Regions from separate parts of the Dyella sp. LX-66 genome, predicted to be linked through region 3. Evidence: riboswitches for the same ligand, from Rfam matches in the RefSeq annotation. Region 3 holds a riboswitch; each other region holds the start of a gene.
The links. A riboswitch is a leader RNA that binds a small molecule or an ion and turns the genes downstream of it on or off. The one in region 3 is predicted to bind cobalamin.
Positions count from the first base shown of each region.

Region 1 (8,007 bases), on a different contig from region 3:
CTGCCACGCGGTATCGGCGAGCGCCAGCTTCAGCACGTGGCGCGCCGGTCCGCTCAAGGTCCATGGCCCCAGGCGTTCGCGTAGCGCCACCAGCAGCGCGGGTTCCGCGCAGACGAAGCCGGCGCGCGCGCCCGCCAGGCCAAAGAACTTGCCCACCGAGCGCAGCACGATCAGGCCGGGCAGCGCGTGCGCCGCGCACAGGCTGCGTTCGGGCGTGGCGTCGATAAACGCCTCGTCCACCACCAGCCAGCCGCCGCGGCGGGCCAGCGTGGCGTGCAATGCAAGCAAAGCGTCGAGCTCGAAACGTTCGCCGCCGGGGTTGTTGGGATGGATCAGCACGACCACGTCGTAGCGCGCCGCACGGGCGAACAGCGCATCGGCGGCGGCGCGTTCCACCTTGTGTCCCGCGCGTTGCCAGGCATGCGCGTGCTCGGCATAACCGGGATCGAGCACGCCGACGCGCGAGCGCTCGCGCAGCGACGGCAAGGCCTGGATGGCCGCCTGCGAACCGGCCACCGGCAGCAGCGAAGGATGCCCGTAGTAAGTGCGCGCGACATCGATCAAGCCGTCATCGTCTTCAGGCAATCGATGCCACGCGGATGCGGGCAGCGGTGGCACCGGCCAGGCGTATGGACTGACGCCCGTGGAAAGGTCGAGCCACTGCTCCGCGGGAATGCCGTACTCGTGCGCTGCGCGCAGCAGGCGTCCGCCGTGTTCAAGCATGACGGCCTCCGAGGATCGGCACCAGACACCAGATCGCCGCCAGCCACAGCAGCACGCTCCGCCGCACCAGCCGCAGCGCACGACGGATCGCCGCGGCATCCGGCGCAGCGCCTTCGCCCAGAGCGGGACGTTCCTCCCACACGCCTGCATAAGGCGCGGCGCCGCCAAGGCGCACACCCAGCGCACCCGCGCCGGCCGCCATCACCGGCCCCGCGTTCGGGCTGTCCCACGCCGGCGCCTGCCGGCGCCAGCAATGCCATGCGCGCAGGAAGTCGCCGAGCAGCGCATAGCTCAGCGCCGTCAGCCGCGCCGGCACGAAGTTCAGCACATCGTCGATCCGCGCCGCGGCCCAGCCGTAGCGCTCATAGCGCGCATTGCGGTAGCCCCACATCGCATCCAGCGTATTGGCCAGCCGGTACAGCACCGCGCCCGGCGCGCCCAGCAGCAGAAACCAGAGCAGCGCGCCGAACACCGCATCGCTGCCGTTTTCCAACACCGATTCCGTGGCGGCCGCCGCCACTTGTTGCTCATCCAGCAGCGCGGTATCGCGGCTCACCATGCGCCCGACCGCCGTGCGCGCCGCGGCCAGATCGCCGCGCTCCAGCGCATCCGCCACCGGCAAGGCGTGCTCGCCCAGGCTGCGCAGACCTACGGCGAGATAAAGCATCGCCGCGCCGAACACGACGTCGCACCAAGCCGGCAACATCCGCGTTATCGCCCACGTCACCACGACCCATGGCAACACCGTGACGCACCACGCCAGCACACCCGCTCCGCGCGCATCGCGATGCAGCCGCGCCTCGATCGCCCGCGCCCAGCCGCCGAACGCCACCAGCGGATGCGCGCGGCGCGGTTCGCCGAGCAGCGCGTCCAGCAGCAGCGCCAGGGTGAGCGCCAGCGCGGTCATGGCAGGAACAGACGCAGGGCCGCTTCCGTTGCGGAGGGAAAGTACAGATGCACGAAGCTCGCGGTGAGCCGCGCACGCCGGTACACCGCTTCCTTGGCGGGGCCACCGTCGGGGTTGCTTGCATGCACCAGCGGCGGCTGGGTGATCTCCGCATGCGCGTAGTGGAAGGTGTGGCCGCGCAGCGTGCCTTCCGGCAGTTCGACGGATTGCATGCCCAGCCCCGCCAGCCGCTCGCGCACCACCGCCCAGCCGGGCAGCAGCCCCGCCATGGTGTGCGCATCGCTTTCGCGCGTGGCCAGGGCATCGAGCAAGCTGAGCATGCCGCCGCATTCCGCCAGCAAAGGCTTGCCCGCATCGACGTGCGCGCGCAGCGCGGCGTGCAGGTCCTTGCGCTCGGCCAGCCGCGCCAGATGCAGTTCGGGATAGCCGCCGGGCAGCCAGGCCGCATCGCAGCCGGGCAAGGCATCGCCGGCCAGCGGCGAGAACCAGCACAGTTCCGCGCCGGCCTGCCTCAGCACGTCGAGGTTGGCGGGATAGAGAAAACAGAACGCGTCGTCGCGTGCGATGGCGATGCGCCGGCCTTCGAGCAGGCGCGGCACCTGCGTTGCTTCGACCGGGCTGAACGCCACCGGCGGCGGCAAGTCCAGTCCGGCGTGCAGCTCCATCGCATCGGCCAGCGCGTCCAGGCGCGCATCCAGGTCGGCCAGTTCGCCCGCGGCGACCAGGCCGAGATGCCGTTCCGGCAAGGCCAGCGCCGGATCGCGCGGCAAGGCGCCGAACCAGTGCAGCTCCGGCGGCAGGCTCTCGGCCAGCAGCTTCGCGTGGTAGGCGCCACCGATGCGGTTGGCGGCCACGCCATGCACCTGCAAACCTTCGCGATAACGCGCCAACCCCGTCGCCACCGCGCCGAAGGTCTGCGCCATCGCCGAACCGTCGATCACCGCCAGCACCGGCAGGCCGAAGCGCTGCGCCAGGTCGGCGCTGGAGGTGCCGCCGTCGAACAGACCCATCACGCCTTCGACCAGGATCAGGTCGGCCTCGCCCGCCGCCGCATACAGCCGCGCGCGGACATCGGCTTCGCCGCACATCCAAAGATCGAGCTGATACACCGGCGCACCGCTCGCGCGCTCCAGCACCATCGGATCGAGAAAATCCGGCCCGGTCTTGAACACCCGCACGCGCCGTCCGCGCCGCGCATGCGCGCGCGCCAGCGCCGCGGTGAACGAGGTCTTGCCCTGCCCCGAAGCCGGCGCGGATACCAGCAGCGCCGGCACCTGCCGCACGGCGCTCACAGCTCGACTCCCAGCTGCGCGCGGATGCCCGCTTCGAACGCATGCTTGACCACGCGCATCTCGGTCACCGTATCGGCCGCGGCCACCAGCGCATCGGGCGCGCCGCGGCCGGTGATCACCACGTGCTGGCCGGCGGGGCGCGCGGCCAGCGCGGGCAGCACCTGCTCCAGCGTCACGTACTGCTTGACCAGCGCGATATTCAGCTCGTCCAGCAGCACCAGCCGATAGCACTCGTCCGCCAGCATGCGCGCGGCGATCTGCCAGGCGGCCTGCGCGGCGGCGACGTCGCGCGCCTTGTCCTGGGTCTCCCAGGTAAAGCCCTCGCCCATCACGTGGTAGTCGACCACGTCCGGGAAGCGGCGGAAGAACGCTTCCTCGCCGGTGGAGAAGCTGCCCTTGATGAACTGCACCACGCCGCAATGGAAACCGTGGCCGAGCGAACGCGCCAGCATGCCGAAGCCCGACGAGCTCTTGCCCTTGCCGTTGCCGGTGTTCACCACCAGCACGCCGCGGTCGATGGTGGCGCGGGCGATCTTGCGGTCGACCAGCTCCTTTTTGCGCTGCATGCGTTCGCGGTGGCGCAGTTCTTCGTCGCTCATGCCCGGGTTCCTGCCTGCCGAGTGGAGTTCACGCGCGCCAGCGCCCAATACGCCGCCAGCGCCACGATCACATAGGTCAGCGTGGTGCGCACGAACAGCGGGCCCCACTGCCACAAGCGGGCAACGTACTCGCCCAGGTGCGGATTCGCATAGCGCCCGCCGAGCCAGTAGAACGCGCCGTTGGAAATGGCGAACGAGATCGAAGCCGCCACCAGCGCCACGCCGAACGCACCGGCCAGCGCTAACGGCGCCGGCGCCATCCGCGCTGACCACAGCCGCCCCGCGTACCACAGCACCGCATACGCGGGCAGCAGGAACGAGTAGGCCGGCGTCACGCAGAAATCGCTGACGCCGGCATACGACACCGACACCCAGTCCAGCGCCACCGCCAGCGCCATGAACGCGGCGAAGGCCAGATGCCGCCGCAGCCACAGGCCGCCAAGAAAGAACAGCGCCATCGAAGCATCGGGCAGATGCAGCGCGGTGCCGAAGTGATGGAAGCGCGTGGCGATCATCACCGCGGCGAGCACGATGGCGAGCGGTACAGAAAAGCGTGGCATGGCGGTGGACATGGTGCGGTCCTCGGGGCGGAAGGGATTCACTGTGCGGGCCGGTAGCTCACGCTCAGCATCGCGGTGCGGCCGGGTTGGTTGTAATAGGCCGCGGTCTCGTAGTGCTTGTCGAAGGCGTTGCGCACACTCAGCTGCACTTTCCAGTCGCGGTCCAGCGCATAGGCCAGGCGCAGGTCGGTGAGCGCATAGCCGCCCAGGCGGTAGCCGTTCGCCAGGTCGTCGTAGCGCTTGCCTGCCGCGTACACGCTGGCGCCGATGCTGAAGTCGCCGAAGCTGCGGTCCGCATCCACGCGCGCGCTGCGCGGGGCACGCCGCGGCAGCAGCTTGTCGCGATAAGTGTCGCTGCGGTTGCGCGGATCCAGCCAGGTGGCGGTGCCGCGCAAGGTCCAGCCGGCCAGCGTGGTGGAAGCCACCGCCTCGGCGCCGCGGATGCGCGCGCGATCGACATTGCCCGGCACACCGCGCGAGGCGTCGTAGGCGATCAGGTCGCGGATACGGGTTTCGAAGGCATTGAGCGACCACAGGCCCCAGCGCGGCGTGCCGCGCAGGCCCAGCTCGTAGCTGCGCGAGCTTTCCGGCCGCAACGCGGTGTTGCCGTAGCCGGGGTAGTACAGCTCGTTGAAGGTCGGCGCCTTGTAGGCGGAACCGGCGCTGGCGGTGAGGCGCATGCCCGGCGTGAAGTCCCAGCCCCACAGCAGGCTGCCGGTGGTCTTGCCGCCGAACTGCTGGTTGTCGTCGTGGCGCAAGCTGGCCTGCAGCGACTGCGTACCGAACGTCTGCTGCCACTGCGCGAACAGGCCGCGGTTGAGGCGCTGGTCGCGCGCATAGCTGGTGTTGCTGTCGACGCGGTCGCGCTGCCAGTCGTAGCCCAGGCTCCACAGGCCGCCGCCGAGATTCAGATCGCCCTGCAGCGAGCCGAGATCGCGGTGCGTATTGAAGGTGCTGGTGTAGCGGCCGTTGAGGTAGTTGTCGCTCAGGTCCGCGCTCTGTCCCGCGCTCGCGATGAGCGTGAAATCGCGGCTCGGCCGCCAGTGCGCGCGTGCGCCGTAGTCCTGCTGCACCACGTCGGACTGGTTGCTGGTGGAGCCGTCGTAGGCGTTGTAGCCCCAGCTGCGCAGCCACTGCGCGTCGGCATCCCAGGCTTGGTTGAAGCGGTAGCCGCCCTTGAGCGAGACGGAGCTGTCGCGGAAGCCATCGCGGTCAGGCTCATTGACGAAGCAGCCCGCGCCGCGCGGCGACGGCTTGCCGCGGCAGGCGTTGATGCCGTCGGTGTCCTCGTGCGTGGCCTGCACCGCATACCAGCCCTCGCCCACCTTGCCGGCCAGGCCGGCCGCGCCGCGGAAGCTGTCGTTGCTGCCGTAGCCCAGCTCCAGGTTCGGCTCGAAGGCGCCGCTGGGGCGGCGGGTAAAGATCTGGATCACACCGCCCAGTGCTTCGGAACCATAGAGGCTGGAGAACGGACCGCGCACGATTTCGATGCGCTCGATCTGCTCCACCGGGATGTTCTGGATCGACGGCTGGCCCAGCGTGGCCGAGCCGATCTTCACCCCATCCACCAGCACCAGCACGTGGTCGGCCTCGGTGCCGCGCAGGAACAGCGACGTGGATTTGCCCGGGCCGCCGTTATTGGCCATCGACAGGCCCGGCGTGCCCTGCAGCAGGTCCGCCACGGACTGCGGCTGCAGGCGCTCGATCTCGGCACGGTCGATCACGGTGACGGCGGCCAGCGTGGCCGATTCGCTCTGCTCGGTGCGGGTGGCGGTGACCACCACGCCCTTGAGGTCCTGCGAGGGCTCGTCGGCCAGCGCGGCGGTGGAACAACAGACAAGGGAAAACGCGGCCGCAAACGCGGACCGGCGCAAGGACGGAACATGCAATGACACTGGTGGCTCCTGGACCGCGCCTGCCCGCGCGGAATCGCTTCGGTTGCAGGACAGGCGGAAGGAGCTCCGGACGGACGCACGACGAGGGCGCGCTCGCCAGGAGCACGCCCACCGCATGTCCGGTTCACCTCGAGGCCGGTCTCCGGGCTCGCGAGCGAAGGCTGGTGCCTCCCCGACCGGCGCCTTCCCATGCTTCGCAGCACAGTGGCTCTTGCCGATCGTGTCTCGCCTACCGTTGCGGGGGCAGCTCCGGAATAGCCGTCAATACGGCGCACCGGATTCCCGTTTCAACCACCAGCCAAGCCAGCGGTCACCTCAGGCCCGGGCATCTTAGCAGCACGACAAGCGGGCGCTCGTCATGTCGAGCAGGAGGCGTCGCGGCGAGCCCCGACCCCTCACCCCAACCCTCTCCCCGGAGGGGAGAGGGGGATGCAGGGCGAGGCGAAAACCCAGCGAAGAGCTCGCGGCGCAGCCGCGGCGTTCCGCTTGTGCGCCGTTGCTTTTGATCCACCGGGTCCCCTTGGCGCCGGCGGTGAGGGCTGGACGATCAGGCCCCGAAGGGGGCGAGGACAGGAGTCCTCGCCTTTTTGATCAGGGCAAGGATGCCCTGTCAAAAAGCCCGGCCAGCCCTCACGGACCCTCAGCAGCTGCGCTGCTGAGGGCGCCAAGCAGGGTGCCCTCTCTTTTTGGTTACTTTTTCTCTGGGCACGCAGAGAAAAAGTAACTCGGGCCGCGGCAGCGGCACGAAACACTCGCCAACGGCGAGACACCCCAGCGTCAACGCAATGACCGAGCGATATCGCCACTGGATCCCGGCCTACGCCGGGATGACGAGCAAGGGGAGGCGCTAGACCCCCTTCCCCCCAGTCCACCCCGTGTCTCCCCACTGACGCACACCTGGCAAGCCACTGCAACACCACTGCGATTACCTATGCAGCGCCTGCAAACAGGCGCCGACCGAGCCCCCCATGAGCCAGATCGACACCAAGCGACGCCGCTTCCTGCAGATGACCGCCGCCTCCGCCGGCGGCCTGGCCGCGGCCTCCCTGCTCCCCGAGACCCTGCGCCAGGCCCTGGCCGCCCCCGCCATGACCGGCACCGGCGACCTCACCGACGTTAAGCACGTGGTGATCTTCATGCAGGAGAACCGCTCCTTCGATCATTACTACGGCGGCCTGCGCGGCGTGCGCGGCTTCGGCGACCGCGTGCCGGCGCCGCTGCCCGGCGGTGCGCGCAACGTGTGGCAGCAGCCCTACACCGGCCATACGGACGGCTATCTGCTGCCGTTCCGCATGAACACCGCGACCACCAGCGCGATCTGCGCCAATGCGCCGGCGATGAACTACCCCGTGGACACGGCGATCTTCAACAAGGGCAAGTTCGACGCGTGGAACACCGCGCGCGCGGCCGGCCTGGGCATGGGCCATTTCGAGCGCGCCGACCTGCCGTTCTATTACGCGCTGGCCGACGCCTTCACCATCTGCGACCACTACTTCGCCGCCACCCTCACCCAGACCAACCCCAACCGCCTGCATGCGATGACCGGCAGCAACGGCCTGTCCATCGGCCAGGCGGCGGTGCTGGACAACACCGAGCCGAGCGCGGGCTTTACCTGGACCACCTATGCCGAGCGCCTGGAAAAGGCCGGCGTGAGCTGGAAGGTCTACCAGGAGAGCAACAACTTCGACGACAACGCGCTGGCCTGGTTCAAGAACTTCAAGCAGGCCAAGGCCGGCACGCCGCTGCACGACAAGGGCATGGCCACGCAGGCGGACATGGTCGCCGCATTCGCGCAGGACGTCGCCAACGACACGCTGCCGCAGGTGTCGTGGATCGTGGCCGCCGATTACCTGTCCGAACACGCGAGCTTCAAGCCGGCCTACGGCGAGGACCTGAGCGCGCGCCTGCTCGCCGCGCTCGCCGCCAATCCGGCGGTGTGGACCAAGACCGCCTTCATCCTCAACTACGACGAGAACGGCGGCTTCTTCGACCACGTGCCGCCGCCGACGCCTCCGGCTTCGTCCAACGACG
Region 1 is NZ_JAHFVJ010000003.1:170,895-178,901, forward strand. Features, by position in the region: gene cobD (threonine-phosphate decarboxylase CobD) at 1-723, opposite strand, end outside; gene cbiB (adenosylcobinamide-phosphate synthase CbiB) at 716-1,630, opposite strand; gene KK141_RS07425 (cobyrinate a,c-diamide synthase) at 1,627-2,922, opposite strand; gene cobO (cob(I)yrinic acid a,c-diamide adenosyltransferase) at 2,919-3,521, opposite strand; gene KK141_RS07435 (hypothetical protein) at 3,518-4,093, opposite strand; gene btuB (TonB-dependent vitamin B12 receptor) at 4,120-5,976, opposite strand; cobalamin riboswitch at 6,092-6,309, opposite strand; gene KK141_RS07445 (phospholipase C, phosphocholine-specific) at 6,945-8,007, shown strand, end outside.
Region 1: linked by a shared signal. The riboswitch ahead of btuB (TonB-dependent vitamin B12 receptor) and the one ahead of KK141_RS16750 (TonB-dependent receptor) in region 3 are both predicted to bind cobalamin.

Region 2 (8,007 bases), on a different contig from region 3:
GCGCCGGAAGTAGCTGCCCGACAGCACGAAGCCGAACTGATGGTCTGCACCGAAGGTGTTGCTCAAGGTGCCTTCGAGCTGGCCGGAGGGCTTGGAGTCCGCCACCACGCGCTGGTTGTCCCAATGGGCCAGGTCCGCGCGCCCGGCGGCGAACAGCCCCGGCGCATCGAAGGCGCTGCGCGTGCGCAGGTTGGTGATGCCGCCCACCGCGTTGCCCGTCATATCGGGCGTCACCGTCTTGTAGATGCTGACCTGCCGCGCCAGCGAAGACGGCAGCACGTCCAGCGAGACATTGCGCGAGGTGGTCTCGGTGGAGGGCAGGGCGACGCCGTCCACGGTCACCGCGTTGTAATCCGGATTGAGGCCGCGCAGATTGAGGAACTGCGCCTCGCCGCGGCCGTTGTTGATGGTCATCGCCACGCCCGGGATGCGCTGCACCGCCTCGCCCAGGCCGAAGTCCGGGATCGAGCCGATCTCGTCGGCGGACACGCCGTCGGAGATGCCCGGCGCGGCGCGCTTCTCGGCCATGGCCTGTTCGGTGGACAGCACCTTGCCGGTGACTTTCACCCCATCCAGCGCGACCGCGTTGGACGGCGTGGGCGCGCTCTGTGCGCCGGCCTGGCCCACGGCCAGCGCCAGCGCGGTGAGTGCGAAGACCTGCCCGCGGCGCGTGCTGGCGCGGCGGGGCCTTGCGTTGAAGCCCATGAATGCGATTCCCCGGCATGGACCGTCCATGCGTTGCCGGGCAATTTAGTCACTTTATGTGAATTAATTTTGACGGTGGGCGAAATCGCTCACGCGAAACGCTTGGCGCCGGCGACACAGAGCACCACCAGCACGGTGACCAGCACCATCGTCCATGCCACCGGTTCGTGCAGCAGCAGGCCGGCCAGGGCCAGGCCGAAGAACGGCTGCAGCAGCTGCAATTGGCCGACGCCCGCGATGCCGCCCAGCGCCAGGCCGCGGTACCAGAACACGAAGCCGACCAGCATGCTGAAGACCGATACGTAGGCCAGGCCGATCCAGGCTGGCGCATCGATACCCGTCCAGCTGGCCGGCCAGGTCGCCGCCGCGATGGCGGCCATCGCCGGCATCGCCAGGGCCAGGGCCAGGGCCCAGGAAATCACCTGCCAGCCGCCGAGCCGGCGCGACAGCGCGGCGCCTTCCGCATAGCCCAGGCCGCACAGCAGGATCGCGCCCACCATCAGCAGGGCGCCTTCGATCGAGATGGCGCCGCCCTGCAGCAGCGCGAACGAGGCGACGGCGAGGCTGCCCAGTCCGGAGAACAGCCAGAACGCGGGCTGCGGCCGCTCGGCGCCGCGCAGTACGCCGAAGACCGCGGTGGACAGCGGCAGCAGACCGATGAACATGATCGATTGCGCGGAGGTGATGTGCTGCAAGGCCAGTGCGGTGAGCAGCGGGAAGCCGAGCACGACGCCGATGGCGACGATGGAGAGCGAGACGAGGTCGCTGCGGGAAGGGCGCTTTTCGCGCAGCGCGCCGAGCAGGAGCAGGCCGAGCGCGGCGGCGATCACGGCGCGTGCGGAGGTGAGGAACCAGGGCGAGAAGCCCATCACCGCGACGCGCGTGGCCGGTAGCGAGCCACTGAAGATCACGACGCCGAGGAGGCCGCTGCCCCAGCCTTTGGAAGTGGTTTGCATCGGGGTTCCTTCGATCCTTGTGTGCAAGTGCGGGACGATAAACCCAGGGCGCGATCTGGCGGCGGCCATGCTGTGTGCGGATCGGGGCGAAGCGAGGGCAATTGAAGGGGAGTGTCGCGATACGGAACTCTTCTCCCCTCCGGGGAGCACGCGGGGAGAGCACATGGATGTGCTCTGCTTTCCTCGCTCATCAAAACCGGGCACATCCCTGTGCCCTCTTCGCGTAGAGGAGCGAGGAAGATGCCGGTAGGCAGATGAGGGGCGGGTGCTTGCGGTAGCGCCTCTAAGAAGCATAGAAAAGCTTTTGGCTTTCGCGACCCTCAGCGCACCGCTCCGCCCGGCCCCTCACCCCAACCCTCTCCCCGGAGGGGAGAGGGAGCAAAGCGGAACGTCACACCGCCGCGGTCACCCTCTCGCGCATCACCCGCGCCGCTTCGACCAAAGCCACCAGCGCCTTGCGCGTCTCATCCCACCCACGCGTCTTCAAGCCGCAATCCGGATTCACCCACAACTGCTCCGGACTCAGCACCTCGCTCGCCTTCTCCAGCAGCCCCACCATCTCCGCCACATCCGGCACGCGCGGCGAATGGATGTCGTACACGCCGGGCCCGATCTCGTTCGGATAGCGGAAGCGCACGAAGGCATCGAGCAGTTCCATGCGCGAGCGCGAGGTTTCGATCGAGATCACGTCGGCATCCATCGCGGCCACCGCCTCGATGATGTCGTTGAACTCCGAGTAGCACATATGCGTATGGATCTGCGTGTCGTCGGCGACGCCGGCCGCCGCGAGGCGAAAGCTCTCCACCGCCCAGGCCAGGTAGCCGGCCCAGTCCGCGCGGCGCAGCGGCAGGCCTTCGCGCAGGGCGGGCTCGTCGATCTGGATGATGCGGATGCCGGCCGCTTCCAGGTCCAGCACTTCGTCGCGCAGGGCCAGCGCCAGCTGGCGGCAGGTGGTGGCGCGCGGCTGGTCGTCGCGCACGAAGGACCACTGCAGCACGGTGACGGGGCCGGTCAGCATGCCCTTCATCGGCCGCTTGGTCAGCGTTTGCGCATAGGTGGACCAGCGCACCGTCATCGGCTCCGGCCGCTGCACGTCGCCGTAGATGATCGGCGGCTTGACGCAGCGCGAGCCATAACTTTGCACCCAGCCATGCTTGGTGAAGACGAAGCCGTCGAGCTGTTCGCCGAAGTACTCGACCATGTCGTTGCGCTCGAACTCGCCGTGCACCAGCACGTCGATGCCGATCTCCTCCTGGAAGCGCACGCAGGCGGCTGTCTGCGCGGCGATCAGCGCGTCGTAGTCAGCGGTGGACAGCTGGCCGGACTTGTGGCGGGCGCGCGCCTCGCGTACTTCATGGGTCTGCGGGAAGGAACCGATTGTGGTAGTGGGAAACAGCGGCAGGTCGAAGCGCTGCTGCTGTTTCGCGCGGCGGAAGGCGTAGGTGGAGCGGCGGTGCGCGTCCGCGGCATCCAGGTTGGCGAGGCGCTGCGCCACCTGCAGGCGGTGCACCTTGGGCGAGGCCCGGCGCGTGGCGATCAGCTCGCGCGCCCGTTCCAGCGCGGGGTAGGCGGTGACCACGCCCTTGCACATGTCCGCCACGGTGCGCAGTTCCTCCAGCTTCTGCCGCGCGAAGGCCAGCCAGGCATGCACGTCGGACGGCAGCGATTTCTCCAGCGCGGCGTCGACCGGCACGTGCAGCAGCGAACAGGACGGCGCCAGCCACACGCGCTGCTTGCCCAGGCGTTCGATCGCCACGCGGGTGACGGCCATGGCGCGATCCAGGTCCGCGCGCCACACGTTGCGGCCATCGACCACGCCCAGCGACAGCACGCGTTCGGCGGGCAGCGTGTCCAGCACGGCGTCGAGCTGGGCCGGTGCGCGCACCAGGTCGACGTGCAGGCCGTCGGCCGGCAGTTCCTGCGCCAGCCGCAGGTTGTCGCCGAGGGCGCCGAAGTAAGTAGCCAGCAGCAGCTTCGGCCGCGCGGCTACGGCGAGTGCGGCATAGGCCTGGCGATAGGCCGCGGCATCGTCTTCGTCGAGATCGAGCACCAGGCAGGGCTCGTCGATCTGCACCCATTCGGCGCCGGCTTCGCGCAGCCTGCCCAGCAGTTCGGCGTAGACGGGCAGCAGGCGTTCGAGCAGCGCCAGGCGGTCGCTGCCGTCGGCGGTCTTGGACAGCAGCAGGAAGCTCACCGGGCCCAGCAGCACCGGGCGCGCTTCATGGCCCAGCGCCTTTGCTTCCAGAAACTGCACCACGGGTTTCTCGTCGCGCAGGCGGAAGGTCTGCGCGGCATGCAGTTCGGGGACGATGTAGTGGTAGTTGGTGTCGAACCATTTGGTCATTTCCAGCGCGTGCAGGTCGAGGCCCGCGCGCTGCGTGCCGCGTGCCATGGCGAAATAGCCGGCCAGCGGGTCTGCGTCGGCCAGGGCGCGGTAGCGTTCGGGGATGGCGTCGAGCAGGAAGGCCGTGTCGAGCACGTGGTCGTACAGCGAGAAGTCGTTGCACGGCACCACGTGGGCGCCGGCCTCGCGCTGCAGTTGCCAGTGGCGTTCGCGCAGCTGGCGGGCGGTGTCCAGCAGCTGCGGGCGCAAGGCTTCGTCGCGCCAGTAGGCTTCCAGGGCTTGCTTGAGCTCGCGCCGCGCACCCATGCGCGGGAAGCCGAGATTGGTAACGGTGGTCATGTTGCATTTCCTCGATTCGTGGTGAATGAGGAACGAAGGAAGCGCATGGCCACGAACTTTCCGCGGACATGCGCGCGACCTTCGCCCCCGCGGGCGAACCGGGCTGGCGCAGGGTCGCGCAGGAGCGAACGGCCATCGCATGGCGATGGCGCGCAGCCCCAGCCGCTTCCCCGCGGAAGCTCCAGGTCAGACAGAAAGCTCATCGCTTCCCGGCCGGGGCAGGTCTTCGGGCTCGTGGACGAGAGGCGCGGACGCCTCGCCTAGTGCTCGCCGCTTCCCGGCCGGTCCACTGGCCAGTGCTCATGACGAGGGTCGTTTCCACACACCGCTGCGGGGCAGCGCCGGAGTTGGCCGTAAGGCCGCACCGGCTTCCCTTTTAATTGCATCCTTTCATCGCGATGAAAGGATGAAAACCACCAGCGGCGGGGAAATTAGTGCCGGGGCAGGGGTTTAGTCAAGCGGCACAGCGTGAGGCCGGGAGTGGAGCAGCCCGGGCCGGGCTGCTCCGATGGGACTCAGCCTTCCTTGTACTGGCGCAGCGCGACCGGCTCCCAGCGTTCCGTTGAGGGAACGTCCCTGAAGGTCCGCACCCAGGCTTCGGGTACCTGCGGCTGCGGCGTGCCCAAGGTGGGAACGGTGGCGCCGGCGATCGGCGCGCTCGGGTAAGTGGACCAGGGATGGAGCAGCACCTGGTTGGGATTGTTGGGAATCACCTGTTGCCGCTTCGGATCGATGCGCGCCTTCACCGCATTGCCGTCGACGAACAGCCGCCATCCGCTGTCGCCGCCGTTGAGCTTGGAGTGGATGCGGTCGGCGGCCCAATACCATTTCTGCGCACTGCCGTCGTTGCACGCCACCACGTCCACCTGGCGAGTGGCGCGCGCGTTGACGGCAAGACAGCGTCCGTCCAGGCGGCTGACATAGCGGTCGAAGCTGTCGAGGTACCACTGTCCCGCACGGCGGTTGACGTCCCTGCTGCAGGTGCCGAGCGTTGCCGCGCCGCGGCCATCGTTGATGAGACATCGGCCGGCGTTCTCCTTGGACTGCAGGATGACCACCGGTTCGCGGTGCAGGTAGGGCGAGTCGAGGTCGATGGTCATCGCGCTGGTCTTCACGCGGACCACCGGGCCGGAGGATCGGCCAAGGCCATTCCTCTGCACCACGGACGAGGTCGCGGCGAGCTTGATCGGATGCTTGCCGCCCGACACCTTGAAGGTCCATGAGCTGTAGGACTGCGGCGCAAACTGCTTCATGGCCGGCGTCATCGTGCGGTCGTCCCGGAAGCGCTTCAGTATTTCCTGCGAGATCTGATACTTCCAGGTGTTGCGCACGCCGGGCGGGCGAACGCAGTTGTTGCACGGGTAGTAGTTGGGTTCCTCGTGCCTGGATTCCACCGCCGTGGAGTAATCCTTGACGGTGAACGTGATCGATGTGGACTTGGTGTAGCTCTTGCCGAAATTGAAACCGAAGCTCGGCTTGATCGCTGCCGCCGGATTGCCCGCCAAAGCCTTCTCCGCGTCAGCGCCCAGGTTGAAGCCGAAACTGGTGGTCTCCGATTCGGTGTGGTTGTAGGTGAGATCGGTCAGGCTGGTGGTTTCCGGAAGAGTGCGCGCCACGGTGGGCTGGGCGTTCTTGCCGTAATCGAGCATGGCGTCGACGATGTAGTACTCCGTGTATCCGCTGCAGGCGACGGGGCGGCATTGCGGAGCCGCGTCTGCACCGCCTTTGATCAGCCCCGACGTTTTCAGGATCACGTTGAACTGGTCCTTGCTCGCCGTGGAGTCGCGGATCACCGTGATTTCGCGCGTCAGCGACTGCCCGCCGCTGCCGAACGTGGTGTCGGTGAACTCGACGATAGGCAGATGATCGGGGCTGCTACTGCTACTGCCGCTGCCGGTGGCTTGCCTGGCTTGGCGCGATTCCAGCGCGGGAAGCTTGCCGCCGCGTTCGATGGCGGCGAGGTGGTCCGCCACGGCCTGCTGGAAATGCCGCACGCGCGCCGCCGTGTCGGCATAGGCGAGGCTCCGGTCGACGTCGGTGGAGAACACGCGTACGCCGCCCGGTTTCCTGGCATAGATGGCGAGGTCCGCTTCGGATGCCGCACCGAACAGCCTGGCGACCTTGCCACGCGCAGCGGCGGAGGTTCCCGCGGGAATGAAGACGGCGACCGGCAAGCCGGCATCGAACAGGGCGCCGGTTTCATTCAAGGCCTTGTCATCCTCCAGCGCTCTGGCATCGATGAGGGCGACATCGAGCAGGCCATGGCTGGGCGGCGTGGCATGGAAACCGTCGATCGAGCGCCTGGCCAGCAGCGACCGTGTCATCGGCTTCGAGGCGGGCGTGAGCAAGGCATAGACCTCGGAGAGGTCGACGATGGCGGGACGGCTGGCCAGCGGAGCCAGGTCGGCGGAGATGGCTTGGGGATGGTGCGCGGGCGGCGATTGCGCTCCGGCATGGAGGGAGACGGCGCCGAGCGTACATGTGGCGATCATCGCGGGCAGGCGAAGTTTGAGCATGGCTTGGTTTCCTTGAGTTGGTGCAGAGACCGTTGGTCGTGGTCTTTGCTTTTTCAGCCTGCCCGGCATGCCTGCCGTCGCTCTATGCTTATTCGTCCCGATGGAACTTGCTTATCGTCCAATGCACCTGCGATCCGTCTGAAAGTGTCCAGAGGTCGCTTTCTTCACCGGGTTTCTGGAGGCCGCTCGGACAGCATCTGCGTCGATTTGCGATGGATTTCTCACTAAGCGGCTATCCGGTCAGCCCATAGAAATCCTACGGAATGATCCACACAGCGAGCTCCAGCACGGCTGACAAAAAATCGCGATCGATCGAATGAGGCATGGGATTTCCGCGCGCGAGGCGATGAGCGCGCAGAGCTGCTCCATGCGTTGGATAGCCAGAATTTAGGAGATATCCGCTAGGAATGATCAAGCTGCCTATCGGCTTGCATTGTCCGTATGTTCGGACCATCGGCTAGATGGAGATAGGAGTACTACCCGTGATGGCAACGCGACATATCAATCGGAGCGCGGTGCGCAAGGCCATGATCCATGACATGGCGGTCGAAATTCTTGAGGAAATCTACGCGGGGATTTCTGACGGAAGCATCGAGAATCATCCGAAATTCTCCCTGCGCCTCGGGCAGGATCCTCACAAGCTGCAGTTCATCAACAGCATGCCGGCCTACCTTCCGCTGAAGGGCTATGTCGGCATCAAGTGGGCCAGCGTCAGTCCGGACAACTCGACCCGGGGCATGCCCGCCGCGATGGGCATGATCGTGCTCAACGATCCGGACAACGGCTATCCGCTGGCGGTGATGGATGGCGGCTACATCAACAGCTGGCGCACCGGCATCACCACCGGCATGTGCGCGTACTACGCCGCCGACCGCAACAGCCGCGTGCTGACGGTGATCGGTCCGGGCGAGAACAACTTCCATGCACTGGAATATCTGCTGCCGAGGATGCCGCGCCTGACCACGGTGCACGTCATCGGCAGGAGCCGCGAACGCACGCGGCGCTTCGCCCGCCAGTTCGCGGAGCGCTACCGGCCGATCGCCTTTCCGGTGGCCGACAGTCCGGCCGTGCTGTCCTGCTCCGACATCATTCTGGTGTCGACCAGTTCGCGCCAGGGCCTGCTCGACGGCGTGCGCCTGAAGGAAGG
Region 2 is NZ_JAHFVJ010000021.1:7,234-15,240, reverse strand. Features, by position in the region: gene KK141_RS22230 (TonB-dependent receptor) at 1-705, opposite strand, end outside; gene KK141_RS22225 (DMT family transporter) at 795-1,661, opposite strand; gene metE (5-methyltetrahydropteroyltriglutamate--homocysteine S-methyltransferase) at 2,053-4,344, opposite strand; cobalamin riboswitch at 4,544-4,777, opposite strand; gene KK141_RS22215 (hypothetical protein) at 4,860-6,929, opposite strand; gene KK141_RS22210 (ornithine cyclodeaminase family protein) at 7,346-8,007, shown strand, end outside.
Region 2: linked by a shared signal. The riboswitch ahead of metE (5-methyltetrahydropteroyltriglutamate--homocysteine S-methyltransferase) and the one ahead of KK141_RS16750 (TonB-dependent receptor) in region 3 are both predicted to bind cobalamin.

Region 3 (8,007 bases):
ACCGGCGGCGCTGAAGATGGTGCGCTGGGCCACTTCGGTCGCGCCGGGCGGGATATTCATGCCCGGTACGGTGGAGAAGTCATCGGTGGCGTTGAAGTAGGTCCACAGCGCGCCGCCCTGCGTGGCGAGGCCGGAGAAGGATTCCAGGGTCTGGTTGTCCAGACCGCCGCGCAGCGTATGCGAGCCAAGGTGGTATTCGATATCGAAGCGCCAGGCGTGGGTCTTGTCGTTCGCACCCGGCACGCGCAGGTTGCCGCCCACCGGCGCGCAGCTGATGCGGCTGGGAGTGCTGCGGTTGTCGGTGATGTTCGGGCACACCACGCCGGCGGCACCGGTCACGCTGTCGACGTGATCGGCCGTGCTGCGGCCGTACAGCGCGTTGATGGTCAGGCTGTCGGTGATGTAGCCGGTGTACTTGCCGACGTAGACCTGGCCGCCGGGCGTCGAATTGGCGGTGCCCTGGTTCTTCTGGTGCTCGGTGCCCTTGAGGGTGCCCTGCACGCCGGTGTTGTAGTTGTAGTTGTAGATCACCGTATCCTGGATGGCGTCTTCGCCGAGGCCGGTGAACTCCAGGATGTGGCTGTCGGTGATGTTCCAGTCCACCTTCGCGATCCAGCGCGTGATGTGGTTGCTGTCGTCGGTGGTGCGCGTGCTATTGCCGTTGGTGCCGTTGTTGGTGCCGTACTGCACGCGGCCGGTGTTCTTGGTGAATTCGCCGCTGCCGTAGAAGAACAGCTTGTCCTTGATCAGCGGGCCGCCGACGTAGGCGCCGACCTGCGTCTGGGTCAGCTTCTCGTTGGGACGGAACAGCACCTTGCCGTCGGTGACGCGGCCGCTGCCCACCGGGTAGTAGATGTAGCGCTGGGAGGCGGCCAGCTTGGCCGGGCTCCACAGCAGTTCGGCGCCGGCCTTCCAGGTATTGGTGCCGCGCTTGGTGATGATGTTCACCACGCCGCCGGTGGAACGGCCATATTCAGCGCCGTAGCCGCCGGTGAACACCTGCTCCTGGTCGATCGCGTCGAACGGCAGGCTGGTGAAGCCCAGGCCGGTGAGCGCATTGGTGACCGGGAAACCGTTGATGTAGTACTGGTTCTCGGCGGCGGATGCGCCGCCCATCGAGATGGCGTTGCCGTAGCGGCTGTCGCTGTTGGTGCTGCCCGGCGCGAGCAGCGCCGCCGCATTGACGTTATTGAGGATCGGCAGCTTCTGCAGTTGCTCGGAGGTCAGCACAGTGCGCGAGTCGACCGACGAAACGTCGATCGCCGGCAGCGCATTGGCGACCACCTGGATGCCTTCGAGGTTCTTGGCACCCGTCGCTGCGGCAGCGGCGGCGGTGAACGAAATCTCGGTACCGGTGCTGACCACCACTTGCACGTTGTCGCGCGTGTTGAGGGTCTGACCGTCCTTCTGCAGGCTCACGCGATAGCGGCCGACCGGCAGCGATGCGGCGCGGTAGCGGCCGCTCGAATCCAGGCCGATGTCGCGCGTCAGGCCGGTATCGACGTTTTCGATATGGACGGTGGCGCCGGCGTCGTCGGCGCGGCCGAAGATGGTGCCCGATGCGTTGGACTGCGCCATCGCCACACCGGCAAGGCTCATGCTCAAGGCAACGGCGAGGGTGGTCTTGCGCCACAGCGGCGCACGACCAGCGTGCTGGAACTTGATCATCTACGTTCTCCCCATGATGGCCTTTGCGGCCGACAGGCGCAGTGCGCCGAATTGCCAATCGCAGGAAAACGTGCCGGCAGATGTCGCAAGACCGGACCCGCACCGAGAGAACTTCCCCAAGCCCTCGAGTGCTACACGCAAGTTCCAGCGATTCGCCGGCGGAACATAAGCGTGCGAATTAGCGCCCGTCAACAAAATATTTACGCTCGCCTGAGTTTGTAATACATCATTTGCAACAGCTACTTAGGCAGCAAAACGCAATATTTCTCGAAACTTGCAGAGAGCTTACGCAAAGCTTGCTGGATGACTATTCAGCCGTCCAAATGCAAGAGTGATTTCGTTCGAAGCGCGTGCTGGGGAAACGATGCGACGAACGCAAAAACCTGAGGCCCATCGCACCCAGCGCCCGGGCGCTGCGTTGCCAGGCCCTGGCCCCTCCCGTTAAAGTTGCGTTCGTTCGGGTGTCCCAAAGCCACGCTGCCAAGGGATGAAACGGGAAGCCGGTGCGCCTTCGCGGCAAGGCCGGCGCTGCCCCCGCAACGGTAAGCGAGCAGTTCTGCTTCCAGCGATACGCCACTGCGCTCCCACGAGTGCGGGAAGGCCGCCGGAGGATCGCGCGGCGACGCGCACTCGCAAGCCCGGAGACCGGCCCGAATATCTTTCCTGGTGGCTCGCGGAGGGCGCAGCCGGACCACGTGCCGGTGCCGTTTGCCTGCCGTCGTTTGCGCTACTTCCTCCGTCATGCCGCCAGCTCGTCATCGATGGGCCGTGCGCGAGGCGCGGCCGAGGAAAACGTTGCAATGAAGAAGACCCTGCTGGCCACCGTCCTGCTGTCCTGCGTCGCCGCGGCCCATGCCGCCGACCAGAACGACGCCGGGCAGCTCCCCACCGTGGTAGTGACCGCCACCCGCACCGCCACCCCGATCGACGAGACGCTGGCGCCGGTCACCGTGCTGACCCGCGCCGACATCGAGCGCCTGCAGCCGCAGTCCGTGCAGGATCTGCTGTCCGGCCTGCCGGGCGTGGCCTTCGGCAATGCCGGCGGCCTGGGCCAGCAGACTTCGCTGTTCATGCGCGGCACCAATTCCTCGCACACGCTGGTGCTGGTCGACGGCGTGCGCATCGGCACGGTGGGCGCGGGTATTCCGGCTTTCGAGCAGCTGCCGGTGGAACAGATCGAGCGCATCGAGATCGTGCGCGGCCCGCGTTCCAGCCTGTATGGCTCGGACGCGATCGGCGGCGTGATCCAGATCTTCACCCGCCACGGCCAGCCCGACGAAGCGCTGACGCCGTCGGTCACGGTGGGCGTGGGCAGCCACCGCCTCGCCGACGGCCAGTTCGGCCTGTCCGGCGGTTCGCGCAATGCCTGGTTCAACGCCAGCGTCGGCGGCCAGTACACCCGCGGCATCAATGCCTGCCGCGCGGCGGCGGCTGGCGTGGGCGGCTGCTTCACCAATGAGCCGGACAACGATGGCTACCGCACCTACAACGGCGCGCTCAGCGGCGGCTACCGCTGGGACGGCGGCACTGAACTGACCGCCAGCGTGCTCAAGAGCAAGGGCGACATCGAATACGACGGCGACTTCCAGAACTACACCCGCCGCTCGCAGCAGGTGGCCGGCGCCAACCTGCGCTTCGCCGTGCTCGACGCGTGGAAGATGAGCCTGAGCGCCGGCCAGAACATCGACCGCGCCGACAACTATCTCAACCGCGCGGACCTCGGCGCCGACATGGCGCCCGCCGGCCATCTGTACTCGCGCCGCAACCAGGCCAGCTGGCAGAACGACGTGACACTCGCGCCGGGCCAGCTGCTCAGCGCCGGCGTGGACTTCCAGCAGGAGCACGCGGACAGCGACACCGCCTACCTGCGCACCAAGCGCAACAACACCGGCGTGTTCGCGCTGTACCAGGGCCAGTTCGGGCCGCACGAGATCCAACTGTCGGCGCGCCACGACCACAACGAGCAGTTCGGCAACCACAACACCGGTTCGGCCGCCTACGGTTACGGCTTCGAGAACGGCCTGAAGTTCACCGCCTCCTACGGCACGGCTTTCCACGCGCCGACCTTCAACGACCTGTACTTCCCGCCGTCGTTCGGTTTCGCCACCGCCAATCCCAACTTGAAACCGGAGAAGTCGCGCACGGCGGAGATCGGCCTGTCGGCGCGTCCGGGCGTGTGGAACTGGGCGGTGAATGCCTACCAGACCAAGGTGGACGACCTGATCGGCTACGACGCTTTCTTCGTGCCGATCAACGTCAGCCAGGCGCGCATCCGCGGCATCGAAGGCCAGGCCGGCGCCGACGTCGACGGCTGGCACCTGCGCGGCTACCTCACCTTCCAGAAGGCGGAGAACCGCGGCGAGGACGATCCCAACCGCGGCAACCTGCTGGCGCGCCGTCCGGAACGCATCGCCCGCCTCGACCTGGACCGCGACCTCGGTGGCACCTTCAGCATCGGCGGCACGGTGAATGCCGAGGGCTACCGCTACGACGACGCGGCCAACCTGCAGCGCCTGGGCGGCTACACCACGGTGGACCTGCGCGCGAGCTGGCATTTCCAGCCGGGCTGGACCCTGCAGGGCCGCGTGGCCAACGTGTTCGACCACCGCTACGAGACCGTGCGCTTCTACAACCAGCTGGGCCGCACCGCCTACCTGACGCTGCGCTACAGCCCGGCGCACTGACCGCGGCAAGCACGGGTTGGGGTGGCCTCACCCCAACCTGTGGCCTATGCGCGCTACACACTTCAGGCACATCCCAAGCATGTGCCCCCCGGCATAAAGTCCCGCCTGCGGAGCGCCGCAGGAGGCGCCGCCCGGGGAATACGTGAATATCTTCGCTCCAATGATCCGCCGCCCGGTGGGCACTTCGCTGCTTGCACTGGGCCTGGCGCTGGCCGGCATCTGGACCTACATCCTGATCGGCGTGGCCGCGCTGCCGGCGCTGGAATTCCCCGGCATGTCGGTCTATGCGGAAGTGCCCGGCGCCAGCGCGCAGACCATGGCGTCCACCGTGGCCGCGCCGCTGGAACGGCACCTGGGGCGTATTCCCGGCATCAAGGAGATGAGCTCGGAGAGCAATGACGGCTCCAGCTCGGTGATCCTGCTGTTCGAGCCGGGCAAGTCCACCGACAAGCTGGCGCGCGACGTGCAGGCGGCGATCAATGCCGCGCAGGTGGACCTGCCCTCGAGCATGACCATCCCGCCGCGCTACTTCAAATTCAACAATTCGCAGATGCCGGTGCTGCTGCTGTCGATGACCTCGACCACGCAGAGCCCCGACAAGCTGTTCGACATGGCCGACACGCTGATCAAGCCGGTGCTGTCGCAGGTGCCCGGCGTGGCGCAGGTGCGCATCATGGGCGGGCGGCCCAAGGCGGTGCGCGTCGAGCTCAACAACGCGCAGCTGGCGGCGATGGGCTTGTCCGGCAACGACGTGCGCAATGCGCTGCGCGCGGCCAACGTCACCTCGCCGCAGGGCATCCTGAGCGACGGCACCACGCAGATGACGGTGACCGCCACCGACGCCCTGCACGATCCCGAAGAATTCGGCCAGCTGCTGATCTCGGTGAAGAACGGCACGCCGGTGCGCCTGTCGGACGTGGCCAAGGTCTACAGCGGCCAGCAGGATGAATACCAGGCGGCCTGGTTCAACGGGCAGCGCTCGGTGACCATCCGCGTAAGCAAGCGCCCGGAAGCCAACGCCGTGGCCACCGCCGACGCGGTGCGCGCCAAGCTGCCGGAAATGCGCTCGTGGTTGCCGGCGGATCTCAAGATCACGCCGATCTTCGACCTCACCCAGACCACCCGCTCGGCCCTGCACGAGGTGGAGATCGCCCTGCTGCTGAGCATCCTGCTGGTGGCGCTGGTGATGCTGGTGTTCCTGCGCCGGCTGCGCCCGACCCTGATCGCCACCTTGAGCGTGCCGCTGTCGCTGGCCGGCGCGTTTATCGTGATGTGGTCGCTGGGCTATACGCTCAACACCTTGTCGCTGGTGGCGCTGGTGCTGTGCATCGGCTTCGTGGTGGACGACGCCATCGTGGTGATCGAGAACATCGTGCGCCACATGGAACACGGCGAGCAGGCGCTGCCGGCGGCGCTGCTGGGCGTGCGCGAGATCGGCTTCACGGTGATCTCGATCACCTTGTCGCTGGTGGCGGTGTTCGTGCCGCTGCTGTTCGGCAACAGCCAGTTCACCGTGATCATGCGCGAGTTCTCGGTGACGCTGACCGCCGCAGTGGTGATCTCGGCGGTGATCTCGCTCACCGTCACGCCGGCACTGTGCGGCTGGATGCTCAAGCAGGAAAGCGAGCAGCGCGAGCCGGGCCGGATCGAGCGCGCCGTGGAGCGCTTCGACCGCGGCATGCAGCGCGCCTACGAGCGCGCGCTGGACTGGGCCATGCATCACCGCCGCCTGATGCGCTGGCAGCCGCTGATCCTGCTGGCGCTGACCGTGGGCCTGGCCATGGCGGTGGTGAAGACCGCCGGCTTCAACTTCATGCCCAAGGAAGACATCGGCCTGATCCGCGCGATGGTGCGCGCGGACACCAATATCTCGCCCAGCCTGATGGCGCTGCGCGCGCAGAAGGCCGCGGAGATCATGCTGAAGGACCCGGCGGTGCTGGACGTCACCACCTTCCTCGGCGCCGACAATGCCGGCGGCGCGGTGGGCAACCAGTCAGTGATGTACGTCGACCTCAAGCCCAAGGGCAACGGCCCCGGCGAGCGCCCGGAACATATCGACAAGGTGGTCGAGCGCCTGCGCAAGCAGTACGAGCTGCTGCCTGACGTGCAGGTGTCGCTGAGTTCGCTGAGCTTCTTCAACGGCGGCGGCGGTGGCGGCGGCCAGGGTGCGGAGAGCTTCCAGCTGATCAGCGCCAGCACCATCGACCTGCAGCCCTGGGTCTACAAAGTGACCAAGCTGATGAAGGACCGCCCGCCGTTCCGCGACGTCAGCAGCGACTACGACAATATCGACAAGCAGCAGATGCTGAAGGTGGACCGCCAGGCCGCCGGCCGGCTCAACATCAGCATGGGCATGGTCGACACGGCGCTGTACAACGCCTTCGGCCAGAACCAGGTGTCGATCATCTATTCGGACATCAACCAGTACTGGGTGGTGCTCACCTCCAGCGCCGAGCACACGCTCACCCCGGGCACCCTGCTCAACACCTATGTGCGCAATGGCACCGGCGGCATGGTGCCGCTGTCGGCGGTGGCCAGGATCGAGCCGAACGTGACGCCTTCCATCGTCAACCACTACAACCAGATGGAAGCGGTGCAGATCTACTACAACCTGCCGCCGGACTTCCCGCGCGACAAGGGCATGCAGCTGATCGACCAGCTGGTGGCCGAGGCGCGCCTGCCGGCCGGCGTGAAGATCGGCTACACCGGCGAGAACGAGAACCTGCAGGAGAGCAAGGACAACTCCATGCTCCTGCTGCTGGGTTCGATCTTCGCCATGTATATCGTGCTGGGCATTCTGTACGAGAGCCTGGGCCAGCCGCTGACCATTCTTTCCACCTTGCCGGCGGCCGGCGCGGGCGCGTTCCTGGCCATGCTGGTGACGCAGACGCCGATGTCGCTGATCGGCGTGATCGCGATCCTGATGCTGATCGGCATCGTGAAGAAGAACGCGATCCTGATGGTGGATTTCGCCCTGGTGCGCGAGCGCGAATACGGCCTGCCGGCGCCGGAGGCGATCCGCGAGGCGGCGCTGGTGCGCTTCCGGCCGATCACGATGACGACCCTGGTGGCGATCGGTGCGGCGTTGCCGCTGGCGATCGGGTTCGGTATTGGCGCGGAGACGCGGCAGCCGCTGGGTGTGGCGATTGTGGGTGGGTTGTTGGTGTCGCAGTTGCTTACGTTGTTGAGTACGCCTGCCATTTATCTGTGGAATCACGATCGCAAGGAGCGCAAGGCGGCGCGGCGGGCGCGGCGCGAGGCGAAGCGCGCGCTCAAGGCGGCGGGGCAGGCGGCCTGACCTTTGCTCGTCATCCCGGCGTAGGCCGGGATCCAGTAACGGTATCGCTCGGTTGTTGCGCTGATGCTAGGTTGTCTCGCCTGTCGGCGAGTGTTTCGTGCCGCTGCCGCGGCCCGAGTTACTTTTTCTCTGCGTGCCCAGAGAAAAAGTAACCAAAAAGAGAGGGCACCCTGCTTGGCGCCCTCAGCAGCAAAGCTGCCGAGGGTCCGTGAGGGCTGGCCGGGCTTTTTGACAGGGCATCCATGCCCTGATCAAAAAGGCGAGGACTCCTGTCCTCGCCCCCTTCGGGGCCTTTTCGTCCAGCCCTCACCGCCGGCGCCAAGGGGACCCGGTGAATCAAGAGCAAGATCAAAAGCA
Region 3 is NZ_JAHFVJ010000009.1:26,460-34,466, forward strand. Features, by position in the region: gene KK141_RS16745 (TonB-dependent receptor) at 1-1,668, opposite strand, end outside; cobalamin riboswitch at 2,111-2,337, shown strand; gene KK141_RS16750 (TonB-dependent receptor) at 2,469-4,352, shown strand; gene KK141_RS16755 (efflux RND transporter permease subunit) at 4,495-7,650, shown strand.

Region 4 (8,007 bases), on a different contig from region 3:
GGCGATCCGCGCCGACATGGACGCGCTGCCGGTCACCGAAGAAACCGGTCTGCCGTTTGCCTCAAAAGCGCTGGGCGAATACCGCGGCAAGTCCACCGGCGTAATGCACGCCTGCGGCCACGACGCACATACCGCCATGCTGCTTGGCGTGGCCACCGTGCTCGCCGGCATGAAGCAGGAGCTGCCGGGCGAGGTGATGTTCGTCTTCCAGCCGGCCGAGGAAGGGGCGCCGGCAGGCGAACAGGGCGGCGCCGCGCTCATGCTGAAAGAAGGCGTCTTCCGCGACTTCGCACCGGATGCCGTATTCGCCATGCATGTGATCAGCACGCTCAACGTCGGCACGGTGGCGCTGCGGCCGGGGCCGGCGCTGTCCGGGGCGGATGGCTTCAAGCTGGTGGTCCATGGACGCCAGACGCACGGCGCCATGCCGTGGAACGGCGTCGACCCCATCGTCACCGCGGCGCAGATCGTCGAGCAGGCGCAGACCATCGTCAGCCGCCGGCTGGATATCGGCATGCTGCCGGCCGTGCTCAGTTTCGGCATCGTCGAGGGCGGCGCGCGCCACAACATCGTGCCGGACAAAGTGGAACTGCAGGGAACCCTGCGCAGCTTCGATCCCGCCATGCGCCAGCAGGCCATCGACGGCCTGCGCGGCATCGCCCAGCACGTGGCCGCCGCGAACGGCGCCACGGTGCAGACGCAGATTCCGATGGGCGACAGCGTACCGGTGACGGTCAACGACGCAGCGCTGACGGCTCGCGTGCGCGCCAGCCTCGGCAAGGCGATCGGCAGCGAACATGTGATCGAGGCGCCGCCCGCCATGCCTTCGGAAGATTTCGCCTACTTCGCCAAAGAGGTGCCGGGCGTGTACTTCTTCGTCGGCGCCACGCCAGCCGGCCAGGATGCGGCGAAGGCGCCAGCCAATCACTCCCCGCGGTTCTTCATGGACGAGGGCGCACTGAAGGTAGGCATGACCTCGATGCTGCAGGCGACGCTGGACTATCTGCAGGCCCCGGCCACCGAAGCGGCGCACTCGGAGCAAGCCGCAGGCTGAGCAGGCCGCAACGGGAAACCCGCTACTCGTCCGGCTTCTGGCGAACCGACACGCCCGCCAAGGCCGGTGGCGTACCGCAGCGGCCGGAGCGCAACGCATCCAGATAAGCCGACACCAGCGTCGTCGTACTCTTCTGGGCCCCTGCGGCGAACTGTCCGCCACCGAAGTTCATATGGGTGGCACCATCCACCACGGCCAGCCAGCGGCAGCCCGGCCCGAGTCCATCGAAAGCCTGCATGCGCCAGCGGTAGTCGCCGCCCAGCCCCTGGTCCCGCGTGCCGGTGACCAGCAGCGTGGGTGCAGCGATCGGTGCCCATGCGCCTTCGGGAAACACCGGTCCCGGCCCTTCCGGCGACAAGGCCACATAGGCGTCGAAGACACCCTTCGGCGCCAGTCCCAGCTTGTTGTGCGCGCCGGCTTCCAGCATCACCGTGATCGCGCCCATCGAATGGCCGAGCAGCGCCTTGAATGGCGCATGGCAGCGCTGTTCGGACCACGCCAGCGCCGCATCGATGTCGAGAAAGCGCGCGCGATAAGCCGGCGCATCGGTGACCAGGGCGGTGATGCCGCCCTTGAAGCCATCGCTGCGCAAGTCCTGCTTCAGCACCGGCAGGCCGCTTTCGCGATGCCCCATCACCACCACGCGCCAACCGTCGGCGCTCAAGGCCTCGCCCACATAGCGCAGGCCCTGCTCGCTGCCGCCTGCGCCGTGCGACACCAGCAGCAGGGGCGGGCAGGTCTTCGCCGAGGCCGGTTCGTACACCATCAGCGGCGTGCTCGCTCCATCGGAACGTGGCACTTCGATGCGTTCCGCGGCCCAGGCCTGCGCGGTGACGGCCAGCGCCAGCAGCGCGGCCACGATCTTCGGCGACGTCGACATGCTTCCCCTCCCCTTCGATGGCTTGCACTGCGGTAACGTGGTGGCCTTTCCTGCACGGAGCCCCGCCATGACCAGCCTGCTCTTCCTCGCCCTGCTGTCCGCACCCGGCATGCCGGCGGACGATTTCTCAACGCGGGTGCAGCAGGCCAAGTTGACCGAGGGCGCCAAGGACGGGCCGGACTACCAGAAGAAGATGTGGGCCGCGATCGGCGACCGCACCACCGACGTGCTCAAGAGCTGCATCGCCTCCCTGCCCAAGCCCGACAAGTCCCCTTTCGTGCTGGTCGCCGACGTGCACGCCGACGGCAGCCTGGGCCGGGTCGAAGTCCGCGCCCCCACCGACGTAGCCACCTGCCTGCTCAGCCGCTTCGCCAGCTGGAAGCTGCCGGCCCCGCCGGCCAGCCCGGCGCCGTATCCGATCGAAGTGGATTTCAGCATCGCGCCCTGAGCGCCCGGGCAGAACCGATCGCCAAGTTTTTTCGCATGGCCGCCAGGCCGCGCCAGGCCTTGAATTACCCCACTTATCCACCGATATATGCACAACGGATTGGGTTGACCCGCCCCACCCCACCCCTATATGTTGTGCCCCGTCGGTGCCTTTCTCAGACCCACGGTCGGATTGGCTTAATAGGGAATCCGGTGCAAATCCGGAACTGCCCCGCAGCGGTAAGCGGAAACGAAAGCTCCCATCGCACTGGTCCTCGAGGGCTGGGAAGCGGGGGCGAGTAGGTCGGATCGGTCGCCAGCGAACGATCCATGTCTGCGAGTCCGAAGACCTGCCGGCACATCGTGGCCTTCAGGGCCGCGGTGAGTGATGGCGGCTTCCGCGGGGAAGCGCGTCGTGGCGCGGAGCCCCGGGCTCCGCCGCACGGCCGTCCCCGCCTACACCGCCTTCGTCTCAGCCCTGCGCGCGGGAGCAGGTCGTTGAAGCCTTTGGCCTGGAGCGATGCCATGCAACCTATCGACACCGACTCGCGCGAGCGCACCGACGACCGCGCGGACGCATCCGCCTTCCCTGCCGCCGACGCAGCTGCCGCCGCGCCGGAGCCCGTTCGCATGGAAGCCGTGGCGGAGACCCCCTTCGCCCTCACCCCGCCGCACAACCCCGGCCAGATGCGCGTGACCAAGCGCAACGGCAGCCAGGAGATCGTCGACGTCAACAAGATCGTGCGCGCGGTGACCCGCAGCGGCGAAGGCCTGCATGCGGTCGATCCGCTGCGCGTGGCGCTGAAGACGATCGGCGGCCTGTACGACGGCGCCACCACGCGCGAGCTGGACGAGCTGTCGATCCGCACCGCCGCGGCGCTCACCGCCGAGGAACCGGAATACGGCCAACTCGCCGCGCGCCTGCTCGGCGCCTACGTCGACAAGGAAGTGAGCGGCCAGGAAATCCAGAGCTTCTCCCAGTCGATCGCGCGCGGCGCGGAGCTGGGCATCCTCAACGCGCGCCTGCGCGACTTCGTCGCCGCCAATGCGCGCAAGCTCAACGACGCCATCGATCCGCTGGCCACGCGCCGCTTCGAATACTTCGGCCTGCGCACCGTGTACGACCGCTACCTGCTGCGCCACCCGCAGCTGCGCAAGGTGATCGAGACGCCGCAGTACTTCTTCATGCGCATCGCCTGCGCGCTGGGCGGCAGCGAGATCGGCGAGACGCTGGAGTTGTACCGCCTGCTGTCCTCGCTGGAATACATGGCCAGCTCGCCCACCCTGTTCAACGCCGGCACCGCGCACGAGCAGCTCAGCTCCTGCTTCCTGCTCGACTCGCCGACCGACTCGCTGGAGTCGATCTACGAGAAATACGGCGACGTCGCGAAGCTCAGCAAGTTCGCCGGCGGCATCGGCCTGGCCTACTCGCGCGTGCGTTCGCGCGGTTCGCTGATCCGCGGCACCAACGGCCATTCCAACGGCCTGGTGCCGTGGCTGAAGACGCTGGACGCCTCGGTCGCCGCGGTGAACCAGGGCGGCAAGCGCAAGGGCGCGGCCTGCGTGTACCTGGAGCCGTGGCACGCCGACATCGAGGAATTCCTCGAGCTGCGCGACAACACCGGCGACGAGGCGCGCCGCACGCACAACCTCAACCTGGCCAACTGGATTCCCGACGAATTCATGCGCCGCGTGGAGAGCGACGGCGACTGGTCGCTGTTCGATCCGAAGATCGTGCCGCACTTCGTCGACAGCTGGGGCGAGACCTTCGAGCGCGCCTACCGCGAAGCGGAAGCCGCCGGCATCGCGGTGAAGAAGGTGAAGGCGCGCGAGCTGTACGCGCGCATGCTGCGCACCCTGGCCCAGACCGGCAACGGCTGGATGACCTTCAAGGACCGCAGCAACGCCACCAGCAACCAGACGGCCAAGGCCGAGAACGTCATCCACCTGTCCAACCTGTGCACTGAGATCCTCGAGGTGACCAACGCGGGCGAGACCGCGGTGTGCAACCTGGGTTCGGTGAACCTGGCGCGCCACGTGGTCGATGGCGTGTTCGACTTCGACAAGCTCGCCGCCACCGTGCGCACCGCGGTGCGCCAGCTGGACCGCGTGATCGACCTGAACTTCTATCCGATCGACACCGCGCGCACCGCCAACCAGAAGTGGCGCCCGGTGGGCCTGGGCGTGATGGGCCTGCAGGACGTGTTCTTCAAGCTGCGCCTGCCGTTCGATTCGGCCGACGCGCTGGCGCTGTCCACGCGCATCGCCGAGGAGATCTACTTCCACGCGCTGACCATGTCCAACGAGCTGGCGCGCGAGCACGGCGCACATCCGGGCTTCGCCGAAAGCCGCGCCGCCAACGGCGAGCTGCAGTTCGACTACTGGCCGCAGGCCAGGCCAAACGATGCCCCGCGCTGGGAATCGCTGCGTGCGAGCGTGCAGGAACATGGCCTGCGCAACTCGCTGCTGATCGCGATCGCGCCGACCGCCACCATCGCCTCGATCTCCGGCTGCTACGAGTGCATCGAGCCGCAGGTGAGCAACCTGTTCAAGCGCGAGACGCTGTCCGGCGACTTCCTGGTGGTGAACCGCTACCTGGTCGAAGAGCTCAAGACGCTGGGCCTGTGGACGCCGGAAGTCCGCGACGCCATCAAGCTGGCCGAAGGCTCGATCCAGGGCATCGCCAACATCCCCGAGCGCCTGCGCCAGATCTACCGCACGGTATGGGAGCTGCCGCAGAAGGCCCTGATCGACCTGGGCGCCGCGCGCGGTGCGTACATCGACCAGAGCCAGTCGCTGAACCTGTTCATGGAGAACCCGAACATCGGGCAGCTGAGCTCCATGTACATGTACGCGTGGAAGTCCGGCATCAAGACCACGTATTACCTGCGTTCGAGGCCGGCGACCAAGATCGCCAAGACCACGGTATCCGCCACCGCACCGGCAGCGAAGCCGGCGCCGGAAGCCGAGCAGGAACAGGCGAACGCCGCGGTGTTCTGCTCGCTGGAAAACCCCGAGTACTGCGAGGCCTGCCAGTAAGTACATGCGTAGCCCCTCTCGCATCGAGAGAGGGGCTGGGATGAGGGTGCGGGCGCAGTGATGCTCATCACTGCGCCCGCACCCTCATCCGCCTGCCGGCACCTTCTCCCGACGGGAGAAGGGTTGCTCGCCCCACGTTGTCGCAAGGATCAACCATGTCCACCGAAACCACCCGCCGCCAGCACATCCTCGACCCCGGCTTCGAACTCACCCTGCGCCCGATGCGCTATCCCGAGTTCTACGAGATGTACCGCAACGCCATCAAGAACACCTGGACGGTGGAGGAAGTGGACTTCTCGCTGGACGTGACGGACCTCAAGTCCAAGATGAGCGACGCGGACCGTCATCTGATCCATCGCCTGGTGGCCTTCTTCGCCACCGGCGACACCATCGTGGCGAACAACCTGGTGCTGAACCTGTACCAGCACATCAATGCGCCGGAAGCGCGCATGTACCTGTCGCGCCAGCTGTACGAGGAAGCGCTGCACGTGCAGTTCTACCTCACCCTGCTGGACACCTATATTCCCGACCCGGCCGAGCGCAACAAGGCCTTCGGCGCGATCCAGAACATCCCTTCGATCCGCCAGAAGGGCGAGTTCTGCTTCAAGTGGATCGACTCGATCCAGAACCTGCAGCGCCTGGAGACGCGCGAACAGCGCCGCCAGTTCCTGCTCAACCTGATCTGCTTCGCCGCCTGCATCGAAGGCCTGTTCTTCTTCGCGGCGTTCGCCTACGTGTACTTCCTGCGTTCGCGCGGCCTGCTGCACGGCCTGGCCTCCGGCACCAACTGGGTGTTCCGCGACGAATCCGGCCACATGGGCTTCGCCTTCGAAGTGGTGCGCACGGTGCGCGCGGAAGAGCCGGACCTGTTCGACGAAGCCATGCGCACGCAAGTGGAAGAGATGCTGGAAGACGCCATCGCCTGCGAAACGCAGTTCGCCGAGGACGTGCTGTCCGGCGGCGTGGCCGGCCTGTCGGTGAAGGATATGCGCCAGTACCTGGAGTACTGCGCCGACCAGCGCCTGGTGCAGCTGGACCTGCCGAAGAAGTACGGCGCGAAGAACCCGTTCGACTTCATGGACCTGCAGGACGTGCAGGAAGTGACCAACTTCTTCGAACGCCGCGTGTCGGCGTATCAGGTCGGCGTCGAGGGTGAAGTGGCGTTCGACATGGCGTTCTGAGCACCGCGCTCCCTCTCCCCTGCGGGGAGAGGGTTGGGGTGAGGGGGGCCTACGGAGCTTAGAAGCGGGAGCACAGAACGAGCGACGCTTCGTTTACCCTCGGTCGCGAGCACCCGCCCCTCATCCGGCTGCCGCCACCTTCTCCCCGGCGGGGAGAAGGATTCCACTTCTAGGCGTTACACCCAGCTGTTGTCGTTGTCGCTGTCGTCGAAGCCCACGTCGCCGACGTCGCTCAGGTCGCCGTTGAAATCGTTGTTGTCCTGCGCGAACGCGTGATCGTTCTGCAACGCGTTGCCGCTGTTGTTGTCGTCGTAGAAATTGTTCTGCGTGATGTTCTCCACCACGGTCTCCTGCCCACCGCCGCCGAAGAAACCGCCGCTGTGGTGTCCGCCCAGCAGGCTTTCGATGCCGTTGAACAGGAACATGCCGCCGGCCACGCCCGCGGCCGTGGTCGCGGCGCTGGCGAGAAAGCTCGGCGCGGCTGCGGGCTGCTGAGGCGCCGGTGCGGCGCCGCCGAACAGGCGCTCGCGCCAGCCCGGCGCAGCCTGCTGCTGCGGCATCGGCGGAGGCGTCGAGGGCTGCTGCGGCTGGCTCCAGCCGCCGGCCTGGCCGCCGAGGAAGCTGCCGCCGCCCTGCCCGCTCACCTGCGCCTGCAACTGCGCGATCTGCGCCTTGGCATTCTCCAGCGCCTGCTGCTGCAGCAGGCTGCGCTGCACCAGCAGATAGAGCGCGTCGGGGTGGCCGGCCAGGCGCTGCTGGATCAGCGCGTCGGCTTGCATGTCCTTGGCCACGCCGCCGGCGGCGGCCAGGCGCTGCAGGAAATCGTCGAGAAGTTGCTGTTCCTGGGGAGTCATGGGGTGCTACCTCGTGGTGGTGGGCGACGGCTTGGTCCGCGCGCGTAAGTGCCGAAGTATGCGTGCGGCGGATGACATCAAGGCCACCCTGCCATCGGTTGGGCTGCGCGCGTTCAGCTCGACAAGAACTTGCGCCCGTTGAAACGAAGGCGGAGCCCGCAGGCTCCGCCGTTTGCCTTACTTCGACGCCTCGCGCGCCTGCAGGTTCACGAAGGGCAGCATGCCGCCGCCGTTGTAGGTGGGCAGGTGGCCGTCCCATTTCTCGATGGCCGACATCTGCACCACGTTCGGGTTCTGCCGCAGCGCGTCGCCCTTCAGCGCGATCGCCTTGGCCTCCGCTTCGGCGATGGTCACCGCTGCCTTGGCCCGGCCCTCGGCTTCCGCTTCCACCTTCTGCGCCTCGGCCTGCGCCTGCGCCACTTCGTTCTGGCGCTGCTCGGCCATCTGGGTGGCCTGGATCTTGGCGTTGATCGACTGCACCACGTTGTCCGGCAGGCGCAGTTCGCCGATCCAGTAGATCTTCTCGATCACGATGCCCACCGGCGCCACATCCGCGGCCACGTCGTTCTGCAC
Region 4 is NZ_JAHFVJ010000006.1:144,340-152,346, reverse strand. Features, by position in the region: gene KK141_RS13500 (amidohydrolase) at 1-1,054, shown strand, start outside; gene KK141_RS13495 (alpha/beta hydrolase) at 1,077-1,934, opposite strand; gene KK141_RS13490 (peptidase C13) at 2,002-2,382, shown strand; cobalamin riboswitch at 2,509-2,733, shown strand; gene KK141_RS13485 (ribonucleoside-diphosphate reductase subunit alpha) at 2,886-5,399, shown strand; gene KK141_RS13480 (ribonucleotide-diphosphate reductase subunit beta) at 5,555-6,580, shown strand; gene KK141_RS13475 (DUF2076 family protein) at 6,757-7,434, opposite strand; gene KK141_RS13470 (prohibitin family protein) at 7,612-8,007, opposite strand, start outside.
Region 4: linked by a shared signal. The riboswitch ahead of KK141_RS13485 (ribonucleoside-diphosphate reductase subunit alpha) and the one ahead of KK141_RS16750 (TonB-dependent receptor) in region 3 are both predicted to bind cobalamin.